4 regions of the Martinezella sp. CNPSo 3795 genome follow, and region 3 is predicted to be linked to each of the others. Evidence: predicted binding sites of a transcription regulator. Region 3 holds the regulator's gene; each other region holds the start of a gene.
The links. The regulator PhoB, encoded in region 3, activates phosphate uptake and scavenging genes when phosphate is short. The targets are predictions, from matches to a motif close to TGTCATNNANCTGTCAT.
Positions count from the first base shown of each region.

Region 1: the regulator PhoB is predicted to act here: its motif matches at 1,905-1,921, upstream of AC13QY_RS18530 (acid phosphatase).
Region 2: the regulator PhoB is predicted to act here: its motif matches at 1,303-1,319, upstream of olsB (l-ornithine N(alpha)-acyltransferase).
Region 4: the regulator PhoB is predicted to act here: its motif matches at 1,504-1,520, upstream of AC13QY_RS13640 (BtaA family protein).

Region 1 covers NZ_JBXSOQ010000006.1:122,168-125,254, forward strand. The annotation lists gene AC13QY_RS18525 (ABCB family ABC transporter ATP-binding protein/permease) at 1-1,828, shown strand, start outside; gene AC13QY_RS18530 (acid phosphatase) at 1,962-2,660, shown strand; gene AC13QY_RS18535 (phosphatidylserine decarboxylase) at 2,967-3,087, shown strand, end outside.
Region 2 covers NZ_JBXSOQ010000005.1:226,987-230,073, reverse strand. The annotation lists gene AC13QY_RS16760 (PAS domain-containing hybrid sensor histidine kinase/response regulator) at 1-1,136, shown strand, start outside; gene olsB (l-ornithine N(alpha)-acyltransferase) at 1,368-2,246, shown strand; gene AC13QY_RS16750 (adenylate/guanylate cyclase domain-containing protein) at 2,253-3,087, opposite strand, start outside.
Region 3 covers NZ_JBXSOQ010000005.1:119,651-122,737, reverse strand. The annotation lists gene pstB (phosphate ABC transporter ATP-binding protein PstB) at 1-444, shown strand, start outside; gene phoU (phosphate signaling complex protein PhoU) at 495-1,208, shown strand; gene phoB (phosphate regulon transcriptional regulator PhoB) at 1,240-1,923, shown strand; gene AC13QY_RS16200 (GcrA family cell cycle regulator) at 2,013-2,540, opposite strand; gene AC13QY_RS16195 (aspartate aminotransferase family protein) at 2,965-3,087, shown strand, end outside.
Region 4 covers NZ_JBXSOQ010000004.1:54,128-57,214, forward strand. The annotation lists gene AC13QY_RS13635 (class I SAM-dependent methyltransferase) at 1-156, opposite strand, end outside; gene AC13QY_RS13640 (BtaA family protein) at 207-1,454, opposite strand; gene AC13QY_RS13645 (serine hydrolase domain-containing protein) at 1,647-3,035, shown strand; gene AC13QY_RS13650 (transglycosylase SLT domain-containing protein) at 3,064-3,087, opposite strand, start outside.

The DNA.
Region 1 (3,087 bases), on a different contig from region 3:
CAATCTCTGGCCCTATATGTGGCCGAGCGGGCGTATGGATCTGAAAATGCGGGTGGTCTGGGCAACCGTCTTCCTGCTGGTCTCGAAATTTTTCCTGCTGCTGGTCCCCTACTTCTTCAAATGGTCCGTCGATGCGCTGAACGGCAAGCTCGACATGCAAGGCATTCTGCCTGCTTTCCTGGTCGGCGCCATCGCTTTGATCATCGCCACGAACGCGACGCGTCTGATCCAGCTCGGCCTCAACCAGCTGCGCGATGCCCTGTTTGCGAGCGTCGGCCAATATGCGGTGCGCCAGCTCGCCTACAGAACCTTCGTGCACATGCACGAGCTCTCGCTGCGTTTCCATCTGGAGCGCAAGACCGGAGGCCTCTCGCGCATCATCGAGCGCGGCACCAAGGGCATCGAGACGATCGTCCGCTTCACGATCCTCAACACGTTTCCGACCTTCATCGAATTCCTGCTGACCGCCATCATCTTCTGGCGCGGCTATGGCTTTTCCTATCTCGCCGTCACGGCCGTCACGGTCTGGCTCTACATCTGGTTCACCGTCAAGGCGAGTGACTGGCGCATCTCCATCCGCCGGACGATGAACAACAGCGATACCGATGCCAACACCAAGGCGATCGATTCGCTGCTGAACTTCGAGACGGTCAAATATTTCGGCAACGAGGAGATGGAAGCCAAACGCTTCGATCAATCGATGGAGCGATATGAAAAGGCAGCCACCAGCGTCTGGACGTCGCTTGGTTGGCTTAACTTCGGCCAAGGCTTAATCTTTGGCCTTGGCACGACAGTGATGATGGTCATGTCGGGCTGGTCCGTCCTGAACGGCCATCACACGGTCGGCGACTTCGTCTTCATCAACGCGATGCTGCTGCAGCTCTCCGTACCGCTCAACTTCATCGGCTTCGTCTATCGCGAAATACGCCAGGGCCTGACCGATATCGAGGAGATGTTCGACCTGCTCGAGGTCAAGCCCGAGGTGGTCGATGCGCCTGACGCCAAGGAGCTCGTCATCGGTAATGGCGCAATCGCATTCAAGGACGTGCATTTCGCCTATGATCCCGCGCGGCCGATCCTGAAGGGCATTTCCTTTGAGGTGCCGGCTGGCAAGACGGTCGCCGTGGTCGGGCCTTCAGGCGCCGGTAAATCGACGCTGTCGCGCCTGCTCTATCGTTTCTACGATGTGCAGGACGGCACGATCACCATCGACGGCCAGGATCTGCGAACCGTCACGCAGAAGAGCCTGCGCAAGGTCATCGGCATGGTGCCGCAGGATACCGTGCTCTTCAACGATACCATCGCCTACAACATCCGCTATGGCCGTCCGAGCGCCAGCGAAGGGGAAGTTACCGCGGCCGCGGAGATCGCGCAGATCGGCGAGTTCATCCGCAATCTGCCGGAAGGCTTCGAGACCAAGGTCGGCGAGCGTGGCCTCAAATTGTCTGGCGGCGAGAAGCAGCGCGTCGCGATCGCGCGCACCATTCTCAAGGCGCCGCCGGTCCTGATCCTCGACGAGGCGACCTCGGCACTCGACACGACGACCGAGCGCGAAATACAGGCTGCCCTCGATGTCGTCTCCAAGAACCGTACGACGCTTGTCATCGCTCACCGCCTGTCGACCGTCATCGGAGCAGATGAGATCATCGTGCTGAAAAGCGGCGTGATCGCCGAGCGCGGCACGCATGCCGAGCTTCTGGCGCGGAACGGGCTTTATGCGTCCATGTGGAGCCGCCAGCGCGAGGCAACGCAGGCGGAGGAGCATCTGAAACAGGTACGCGAAAACGACGATCTCGGCGTTGTCGACCGACTGGCGCCGGCAAGCTGAGAAAACCCGTAGAAGCATGGAATTCCGCCGCCCATGACAGCATCGGGTGCGCAGCGGTTATGCACCGATTGTTGTCACGAGACTGAGATGACAGCTTGCTAGGTACGAGGGTCTTTTCAACGGAGCCCCTCAAATGCGTAGTTTTGCCAAAGCTTTCAGCCTGTTGCTCATCGTCGGCCTCGCCTCGCCGGTTTTCGCCGAAGATGCCAAGCCTTTCACCGATGCCAAGGAGATCAACCTCCTCGATCTGCTGCCGCCTCCGCCCGCCAATGATTCCGCACAGATGAAGGCTGAGCTCGGCGAAATCCTGACGATCCAGGTGACCCGCACGCCGGAAATGGCGGCTCGCGCCGTGGCCGATGCCGAAGAGAACGTCTGGCGCTTCTCCGACGTCATCGACAATCCGAAATTCACCAAGGAAAACCTGCCGAAGTTTTCGGCCTTCTTCGATCGCGTCGTCGAGACCGAAGGCGCCGTCGTCGATCCCGCCAAGGATGTCTGGAAGCGTCCGCGTCCGCATCTCTACAGCGACCTCGTCAAGCCGATCGTGCCGCTCTCCAAGTCCGGCTCCTATCCGTCCGGCCACACCACGGTCGGCACGCTGATGGGCATTGTGCTTGCCAACATGGTGCCGGAAAAGCGCGCCGCCATCATGGCTCGCGCCTGGGAATACGGCCACAACCGTATCGTCGGCGGCATCCACTATGCTTCCGATATCGAAGCTGGCCGCATTGCAGGCACCGTCATCGCCGAAACCATCATGACGCATGAGGACTACAAGACCGAGTATGAGGGCGCCAAGGCTGAACTGCGCGCTGCTCTCGGCCTCTGATTTCCGATCGGCCGACGCGGGACACAGGAGGCCGCCGCCATCGGCGGCCTTTTCATTGCGTCCCGCACGGGTTTCCACAGGCTGCACTTTTCAAGTCAGGGGAACGTTGGCATCTTGCTCGACGCGGATTGCGTTGAGGACGAGCGCGCGAAAGCATTGCCCATGACAGAGTTTGCCTGTAGTCACGCTCGACTGGTATTCAGAGCAAGACCGCTTATCTTGTTCTCATTCTTTTGACTGGCGTGATCTTGCCGAAGAACCGGAGCCCGGTTCCTGGTGAGCATGCCCTAACGGAGTAGGCCATAGATGAGCTTGATGAACAGCGTACGCAACGTCATCGTTCCCATACACAAGGAGGGCTATCCCTTCGTTGCAGGCTTCTTCGTCGCGTCGCTGGTGCTCGGTTGGATCTTCAAGCCGCTCTTCT
Region 2 (3,087 bases), 110 kb from region 3:
AGACCGGCGGTGTGCTTGTCAGTGTCGACCTCAACGGCCCGGATTTGACGATATCGGTGCGCGATAGCGGTCCCGGCATGACCGAAGAAGAACAGGCCCGCGTCTTCGGCGAATTCGAGCAGGCCGGCACCACGGTGGAAAGAAGCGCCGGCACCGGCCTTGGCCTTGCAATCTCCGCCCGCATCCTGCGCGAATTCGGCGGCGGGCTCAGCGTTGCCAGCGAGCGCGGCGAGGGCAGCGAATTCGTCATCTCCTTCCCGGTCGGCCTGATTGCCGGCGAAGACGGATACGATCGGCGCAATACCATGCTTAGGGGATCTCGTATCCTGCTGCTGGCTCCCCAAGGGGCGGCAAGCACGGCCATCATGCGAACCATCCAGACCCTTGGCGGCCATTGCCGGCTGATCGGCCCGGGCGACATGGATGACCTGCTGCCTTCGTTTCCGATGGGCGAGGGCGGGGTCTGGACGGATCTCATCGTCGACCATCGCATGGCGCCCTGGTACTTCAGCGAGGGAAATGCGCTTGCGGTGCCAAGGCTGCGCAAGATCTTCCTGGTCAATCCCGAGGAGCGCAACACCCATCCGCTCGACCTTTTCGACGCCTGGCTCATCCGGCCGCTGCGCGAACAGTCGCTGATCGATGTGCTGAGAGGCCGCATGCGCGGTATGGAAAAGCGCGAAGCCTTGATCGAGGCAGTCTCCGAGATCGGCATAACGACACCAGAGTCGGAAGACCGCGCGCTCGATATTCTGCTGGGTGAGGATGACCCGGTCAATGCGATGCTGGTCCGGGCCATGCTCTCCAAGGCTGGCCACAGGGTTCGCCTCGTCGAGGATTTCGATGGTCTTCGAGCCCGCACCGAAGACGGCGAAGCGCGGCCGGAGGTGCTGGTGACGGATTTCAACATGCCGGGCGGTACGGGTGCGGCTGTGCTTGCGCAATTGCGCGCTCATGAGCGCAGGCATGGCCTGCCGCCGCTTCCGATCATAGTGCTGACCGCGGACAGCCGCGATTCGATACGTCGTCAGGCACTGTTGGCCGGAGCCGATGCCGTCATCGTCAAGCCGGTCGATCCCGAAAAGCTGACGGCCGCGCTACGCGGCCTGTCGAGATCGGTCTTCGAACGCGCCTAGAAATCATCGGCTATCTGCGGATGAAAATTGCAAAGCCGGCTCATCAATGCTTGATAGCGGCGGTTGACATGGCTCAACTTATGGCAATCGTCCTCGCTAAGTTGGGGATGGCGCGTCCATTCGAAAAATTGCAACGGGCACGGTTCTTGCTTTTAGCCAAGCTGCGTGTCACTTTCCTGTCGCACGAATTTGGTTTATGGCGCTATATCGGCCCGCAGGGGGAGAATCGCCATGTCCATCGAAATTTTGAATCGCGAAGCTCAGGGCGAAATGGTTCAGTCTTCAAAGGCAACGGTTGAGCCAGTTGCCAGCGATGTGCTTGGACGCATCGGAAATCTCGAAACGCGCCTTGCCCGCACGGCGCGCGAAATCGATGCCGCTCAGGCCGTCCGCTACCGCGTTTTCGTCGAAGAGATGAACGCGCAACTGCCGGCTGACGCCATGCGTCGTCAGCGTGATGTCGACAGCTGGGACGACATTTGCGACCATCTTCTGGTGCTGGACCGCTCGCTTGAGGGCGATCCGGAAGACCAGATCGTCGGCACCTATCGCCTGCTGCGCCAGGAAGTGGCCATGGCCAATGGCGGCTTCTATTCCTCATCGGAATTTGACATCGATGCGCTGCTCGCCCGTCATCCCGATAAGCGCTTCATGGAGCTCGGCCGTTCCTGCGTGCTGCCGGATTACCGCAACAAGCGTACGGTGGAACTGCTCTGGCAGGGCAATTGGGCCTATGCGCTGAAGCATGGCATGGGCGCCATGTTCGGTTGCGCATCCTTCCCGGGCATTCTGCCGGAGCAGCATGCGCTGGCGCTTTCCTTCCTCTATCACAATGTTCTCGCCAAGGACGAATGGGCCGTCGGTGCGCTGCCATCGCTGGCACGCAACATGGATCTGATGCCGGTCGAGGCCGTCAATCCGAAGAAGGCGCTGATGTCGCTGCCGCCCTTGATCAAGGGCTATCTGCGTCTCGGCGCCATGGTCGGCTCGACCGCCGTGGTCGATCAGGCCTTCAACACGACGGACGTTCTGATCGTCCTGCCGATCGCCAGCATTTCCAACCGCTACGTGAATTATTACGGCGCGGATGCCGGTCGCTTCGCCAGCTGAGGACTATCAAGGGATCGCGAAAATATCGATCGCATCCGTGATGCCGCGCAGCGCGACATGATGCGATTGCGGCGTGAGGCCGCGCCTTGTCATCAGTTCGGCAGCGCGAGGATGATCGAGCACCGAGCTGGTGGCGAAGATCTCGCGTGACGTGGCGAGGTGCTGGACGCGGGATGCGATATTGACCGTCTGCCCGAAATAATCCTGTCGTTCGTTCAGGCTCACGGCGATGCACGGCCCCTCATGGATGCCGATTTTCAGGAGAAGGTCGTCGTTGCCGCGCTCTTCGTTGAGGTTGAGCATGGCCTCTCGCATCCGCATCGCCGCAGTGAGCGCCCGGTCCGGGGTCGGGAAGGTTGCCATGACCGCATCGCCGATCGTCTTGACGACCGCGCCCGCCTCTGCCGCCACGATCTCATGCAGGATGCCGAAATGCGTTTTGACCAGATCGAAGGCCGCAAGATCGCCAACCCTTTCGTATAATTCCGTCGAACCGCGCAGGTCGGTGAACAGAAAGGTCAGGCTGGTGATCTTCAGCCGCTGATCGATGTCAATCGTGTCCGTCCGATAGATGTCACGGAAGGTCTGGTTGGAAAGCAGGCGCTTGGCGGTCAGAAATGGCCGGCGTTGTCCAAGCAGCGTGTGAAGAGCGTCGTTGGCCACGCAGATCGATGGCAGCACGCGAAGGTCCGTGTGGTTCTCCATCTGGACGCGTAGCGGGCCGGGCCGCAATTCTATGGCCTCGCTATGGCGATGCATGCGATCGAAAACGAGCGAGAGAGCCTGCCGCTCCTTCGATGGTTCTCCCTTCACGTCGAGGAATTGCGCCGCATGCGTGACC
Region 3 (3,087 bases):
GCCTACGGCCCGCGCATCCATGGCCTGCATCGCTCGAAGGCCGATCTCGAGCATATCGTCGAAACCAGTCTGCAGAAGGCCGGTCTCTGGGGTGAGGTGAAGGATCGGCTCCATGACGCCGGCACGAGCCTGTCGGGCGGCCAGCAGCAGCGCCTCTGCATCGCGCGCGCCGTTGCGGTCAGCCCGGAGGTGATCCTGATGGACGAGCCGTGCTCTGCGCTCGATCCGATCGCAACCGCCAAGGTCGAGGATCTCATCCACGAGCTTCGGGAGAATTTCACCATCGTCATCGTGACGCATTCCATGCAGCAGGCCGCTCGTGTCTCGCAGCGTACCGCAATGTTCCATCTCGGCCACCTGGTCGAGGAGAACGACACCGATAAGATGTTCACCAATCCCGACGATTTCCGCACGCAGGATTACATCATGGGCCGTTTTGGTTGATGATGGCAGGCGCGCGGCTCCTTTCACACAGTTCACTTGAGGATAGAAAAATGGTCTCCACTCACATTCTCTCTGCCTATGACGAAGACCTGAAGTTTCTGACGCGCCGCATTGCCGAAATGGGCGGCCTGGCCGAGCAGATGGTTAGCGACAGCGTACGCGCTCTCGTCAACAGCGACGCGGCCCTGGCCCAGAAGGTCATCTCCGACGACGTCGTTCTCGACCATGCCGAGCGCGAAGTTGGTGACAAGGCGATCGTCACCATCGCTCGTCGTCAGCCGATGGCAGCGGACCTGCGCGAAATCATGGGCTCGATCCGCATCGCCTCCGATCTGGAGCGCGTCGGTGATCTCGGCAAGAATACCGCAAAGCGCGTCATCGCCGTTCAGGGCACGGGCGTGCCGCGTCGTCTCGCTCGTGGCATCGAACACCTCTCCGAACTGGCACTGAGCCAGCTCAAGGAAGTTCTTGATGTCTACGCCACCCGCTCGCCGGACAAAGCCGTGTCGATCCGCGAACGCGACGAGGAAATCGACGCCATGTACACCTCGCTCTTCCGCGAGATGCTGACCTACATGATGGAAGATCCGCGCAACATCACCACCTGCACGCATCTTCTCTTCTGCGCCAAGAACATCGAGCGCATCGGCGACCATGCCACCAACATCGCCGAGACGATCTATTACATGGCGACCGGTGCTCAGCCGGAAGGCGAGCGCCCGAAGGACGATACCGCCAACACCGTCGGCGCAGTGACGGAATAATCTGGAAGCGAAGAAAGGAGACCATAGGCGCATGGTTCCGAGAGTTGCTGTTGTAGAAGACGAGGAAGCGCTTAGCGTTCTGCTGCGCTACAATCTTGAGGCCGAAGGCTTCGAGGTCGACACGATCCTCAGAGGTGATGAGGCCGAGCTGCGTCTCCAGGAGCGCATCCCCGATCTCCTGATCCTCGACTGGATGCTCCCCGGCGTGTCCGGCATCGAGCTCTGCCGCCGGCTGCGTATGCGGCCGGAGACGGAGCGCTTGCCGATCATCATGCTGACGGCTCGCGGCGAGGAAAGCGAGCGCGTGCGCGGACTTTCGACCGGCGCGGACGATTACGTCGTCAAGCCGTTCTCGACGCCGGAGCTGATGGCCCGCGTCAAGGCGATGCTGCGGCGCGCCCGCCCGGAGGTTCTCTCCACGGTGCTGCGTTGCGGCGATATCGAGCTGGACCGCGAAACCCATCGCGTCCACCGCAAGAGCCGCGAAGTCCGGCTGGGGCCGACAGAATTCCGCCTGCTGGAGTTCCTGATGTCCTCGCCAGGCCGCGTCTTCTCGCGTTCGCAGCTGCTCGATGGCGTATGGGGGCACGATATCTACGTCGATGAACGCACGGTCGACGTCCATGTCGGCCGTCTGCGCAAGGCGCTCAATTTCTCCAATATGCAGGATGTCATCCGCACCGTTCGCGGCGCGGGCTATTCCATGGAAGCCTGAGCGGCTCGCCGCTCGGGTGTTACTAAATAGCGGCGGAAATAGAAAAACGGGCCTCGAGGGGCCCGTTTCTCTTTGTCTTGCGGTAACTTTCAGCCGTTGTTGCGACGGCGGTCATGCACCGGCTGGTAGGCCATGCGCTGATGATAGGTGCAGTAGGGGGACGAATCCGGGCTGTCATTGCCGCAGAAGTGGAAGTCGTCCTTCAGCGGGTCCCCGACCGGCCATTTGCAGGTGCGTTCCGTCAGCTCCGTCAGGCCGAGGCGGCGGGAGATCGGAACGACGACGTTCGATGCCGGGCGATACTGAATTTCATTGACGGAATCTATCTCGATCTCTTCCTTCAGCATGGTTGCACCCTGCTGGCGGGCGACCACGGTGCGGGTAGCGACGCGCGAGCCGTAGGTCGTTGCGCGGGGAGCCGCGGCACTGCGCTTTGGCGTGCGCGTCGCGGTTGCCGTGCCGCCCGCCTTCGCTCGGCCAGGAAGGTTCAGGCGGTGCACCTTGCCGATAACGGCATTACGGCTCACGCCACCGAGCTGCGCAGCGATCTGGCTGGCGCTCAACCCTTCGGACCATAGCTTTTTCAGCTTCTCGACGCGTTCGTCTGTCCAATTCATGCCCTGTCTCCGCTGTCGCGTTTCCGATGGCAGAATCCCTCACCATTGCCTCGCATGGGAACGAGGCGCGAAACGCTCTAAAATTGTGGTGACTAGTTCCGCCGCATGCAGTCTAGCAATTGCTTTTTAACCTAGTGTGAGGCTGACTCCGTGACAAGAGTCGCGAGAATCTTGAGGAATCGATTTCGAGGTTTTCCCCAACTTGCTGCCTAGGCGTGGCATTTCTGCAATAGGCGCCGCCGAACCTATCTCTTTTGCCCGCAAGCGCTATCTCGCACCTGCTAAAACGCCAGTTTTGTTGACATCGCGATGCAAAACATCAATAGTGCCCGGGCCGCCGCAAGGCGGCATTTTTGATTTTTTCGGACCCGTTTCATCAAATCGAAGCGATCGGTCCTTAAAGTTGTGATCAGGAGATATGGCCATGGCCGAGACCACGCCGCTTTATGACACCTATATGCGCGCTCCGTTACGGTTCGAGCGAGGCGAGGGCGTCTGGCTGGTCACCGAAAATGGCGAGCGCTACCTCGATTTCGCAGCCGGCGTC
Region 4 (3,087 bases), on a different contig from region 3:
GGCGAGCAGCATATTGCGGCCTGTGCCGCAGCCCACTTCCAGGAGGGAGCCACCGACGGGCACATTCAGCTGTTCGATGGTCCGATCGCGGCCGAACAGGTAATATTTGCGGGTCAGATCATAGATGTGACGCTGATAGCGGTACATGCCGTCCATCAGCTTGGCGTGGTTTTTCGCGCTGGTTTCTATGCCTGTATCCGCCTGGCTCACGCTTTTTTTCCGTAGATATGGAAGCCGCCGTAGATGGCCGAACGGTCACGGGTGTTGAGTTCCTGTGAGCGTTCTTCGAAATAGACCCACTGATCGCGGATCGCTGGAGAGAGGCGGCCCTCAATGATGCTCTTTTCGGCGGCCGTGCGGAAGATGACGCGGGCGTCTTCGCGTGCCGTGCGGGTAATCTCCGCCCAGAGGCCATTGAGCTGCTCATCGGTCATCCAGTCCTGCGCATCGAGCAGGACATAGCGATCGCGCGAGGCTGCCGGCTTCGAAGCGAGAAGCTCGGTGAAATTGGCGTGATGGACGCTCACACGATCGGCATTGGCGCGAATCGCCGCATAGTGCTCCGGCTTGAGATAGGTGGGCAGGGGGCCTTGGTGCTGGGCAGCGTAGCGTCGCGAGAATGCCTGCCAGGCGAAGTAGTTGTCACGCATCGGGAAGTGACAGGCTAGCTTTTCCAGGCGGTGTTTCAGCACGGCGGAAATGGAATCGTCACCGGCCAGGCTTGCAAGTTCGTCATATTGCTGCGGCGGGATGCCGAGGCCGAAGAGCGAGCTTTTGCGGCCGAGCAGCCAGCGGACCGCTCGCTTGTCAAAGATCGGAGCGATCTCCTCTTCAAAGAACTGACGCTGCTCGCGCATCGTGCGGGCTTCCGTCATCTTGTCGAGGCGGACGCCGTGCAGGCGTGCCAGTATATGGGCGGCACCAATGAACCGGCCGAGAAGGCCGGTCTTGTAGATATTGCGGTTGAAGACCGTGATGCGGCGGCGGCCATAGAGATCGCGACCATTCCAGTAGTCCGCCGTTGCCGCGTCGAGGCGAGGCGCGATGAACTGATCGTAGGCTTGGCTATTGGCCGCGATGCCGGGCGTTCCGAAGAAGCGCACCAGGTCCGCATGGCCGGGAAGCAGGCGGAAGGCTGCAAGCTTCAGCTTGTTCAGGGCAATGTGGTGGCGATTGAGATCGACGACATCGATGGATGCGGGATTTTGCGAGAGGTAGGCGAGCATGTTGCAGCCGCCCGAACCGATGGTGACGATGCGATGATGCGCCTGCAGCTCCATCGCCTCCATATCGATATCCGGATCCTCCCAGATCTGCGGATAGACAAGGCCGGAAAATAGCATTCCGAACAAGCGCTCGGAGAGACCCGCTTTGGACAATGCCTTGTGCTGCAGCAGAGCGTCCTTGAGTTTCCGGTTCTTTTGGAGACCGGCATCCGGGGCGAATTCCGTCATCTGAGTCTTGTCACCGATTTGTGAAGATCAGGGCGTTTAACCCGGCAATGCTACAGTCTGATGACGCGGGCTGTTGGCAGATCCGGCGGAAAAGCATCCTTGCACATATTTAAGGAGCCCTGACCATCATAGGTCTTTCATCTTGCTGCGTTTCCTGATTGTCTCCGCCTACCTTTCTGGAGGGTATGTAATATGCGTTTGATATCGAGAGTGATCGGGGCTCTGGTTGTTCTGCTGCTGATCATTGTCGCCGGCGGGGCCGTCTGGCTCTCTCTTTATCCGCCGGAATTGCTGAAGGTTGGCGATGGCTACGCGGCAAAGATCGTCTGCTCCAATACGTTCGTGGCCAAACGGGACCCCGACAAGGTGATGGAGGAGGATGTGCAGGCTCCCGGCAATCCGGCATTGAAGCTCATTCGCGTCTATGTCGACCGGGACGAGGGCGTGGTCACGGCCCGTTTCCTTGGACTGTTTGCGCCGAACCGTGCGCTCTATCGCGGGGCGCTCGGCTGTGCGCTGGTGCCGGACGGCGATCTGCAGGCGGCCCGCAGCGCTGTCTTCCTCAACAAGGTCAAGGCGCCGAAGAGCGATGCTGTGTGGCCGGATGGGGATACGGTAAACCTCGGTCAGGACGGTGAGGGGACGAAACTTGCCAACATCGTATCGAATTCGGATCTTGCCGGGCCTGCCATGCGCGCGATCGTTGTCGTCAAGGACGGGCGCATCGTCGCCGAGACCTATGGCGATGGCTTCAGCAAGGCAACGCCGCTGATAGGCTGGTCGATGACCAAGACGGTCAATGCCGCCATCATCGGCCGCCTCATGCTGGCCGGGCGCATCTCCTTCGACGATCAGAATCTTCTGCCGCAATGGAGCGTGGACCCACGCAAGGATATCAAGCTCAGTGATCTTCTTGCCATGGAGAGCGGCCTTGCCTTCAACGAATCCTATGGCACCGTATCGGACGTTACACGCATGCTCTATCTCGATCCGGACGTGACCAGTATCGCAGCCAACGCGCATCAGTTGGCTGCGCCCGGCGAGCGTTTCAGCTATTCCAGCGGTACGGCAGCGCTGCTTTCGCGCCTCTGGATGAACCGGCTGCCCAATCTGAGCGCTGCCATCTCCTATCCGCGCGAGGCGCTTTTCGGGCCGCTCGGCATGTACAGCGCCGTTTTCGAGGCCGATGAGCGCGGCACCTTCGTCGGCAGCTCCTATCTCTATGCCAATGCCCGGGACTGGGCGCGCTTTGGTCTCTTTCTGCTGCAGGATGGGGTCTGGAATGGGCATCGCCTGCTGCCGGAAGGCTTTGTCGGCGCCATGCGCACGCCGACAAAGGCTTCCGAGGGCGTTTACTCGCAGGTTCAGGCCTGGCTTGCAGGCCCCGGCGGCTCCAATGCGCAATTTGGCCTGCCTGCGGATACCTTCTGGATGACCGGTCACGACGGCCAAACGATCGCAATCGTCCCGTCGGCCAATCTCGTTGTCGTGCGGATGGGGTTGACGCCGACCTGGGCGTATTATCGACCACAAATCCTGGTGAAGCGGATCATGGATATAATAAAGCCGGCCACGAACTAGGCCGGCTTCTCATAAGGTTTTGGTAAAATCAGTAATTGCCGTTGGCGACGTC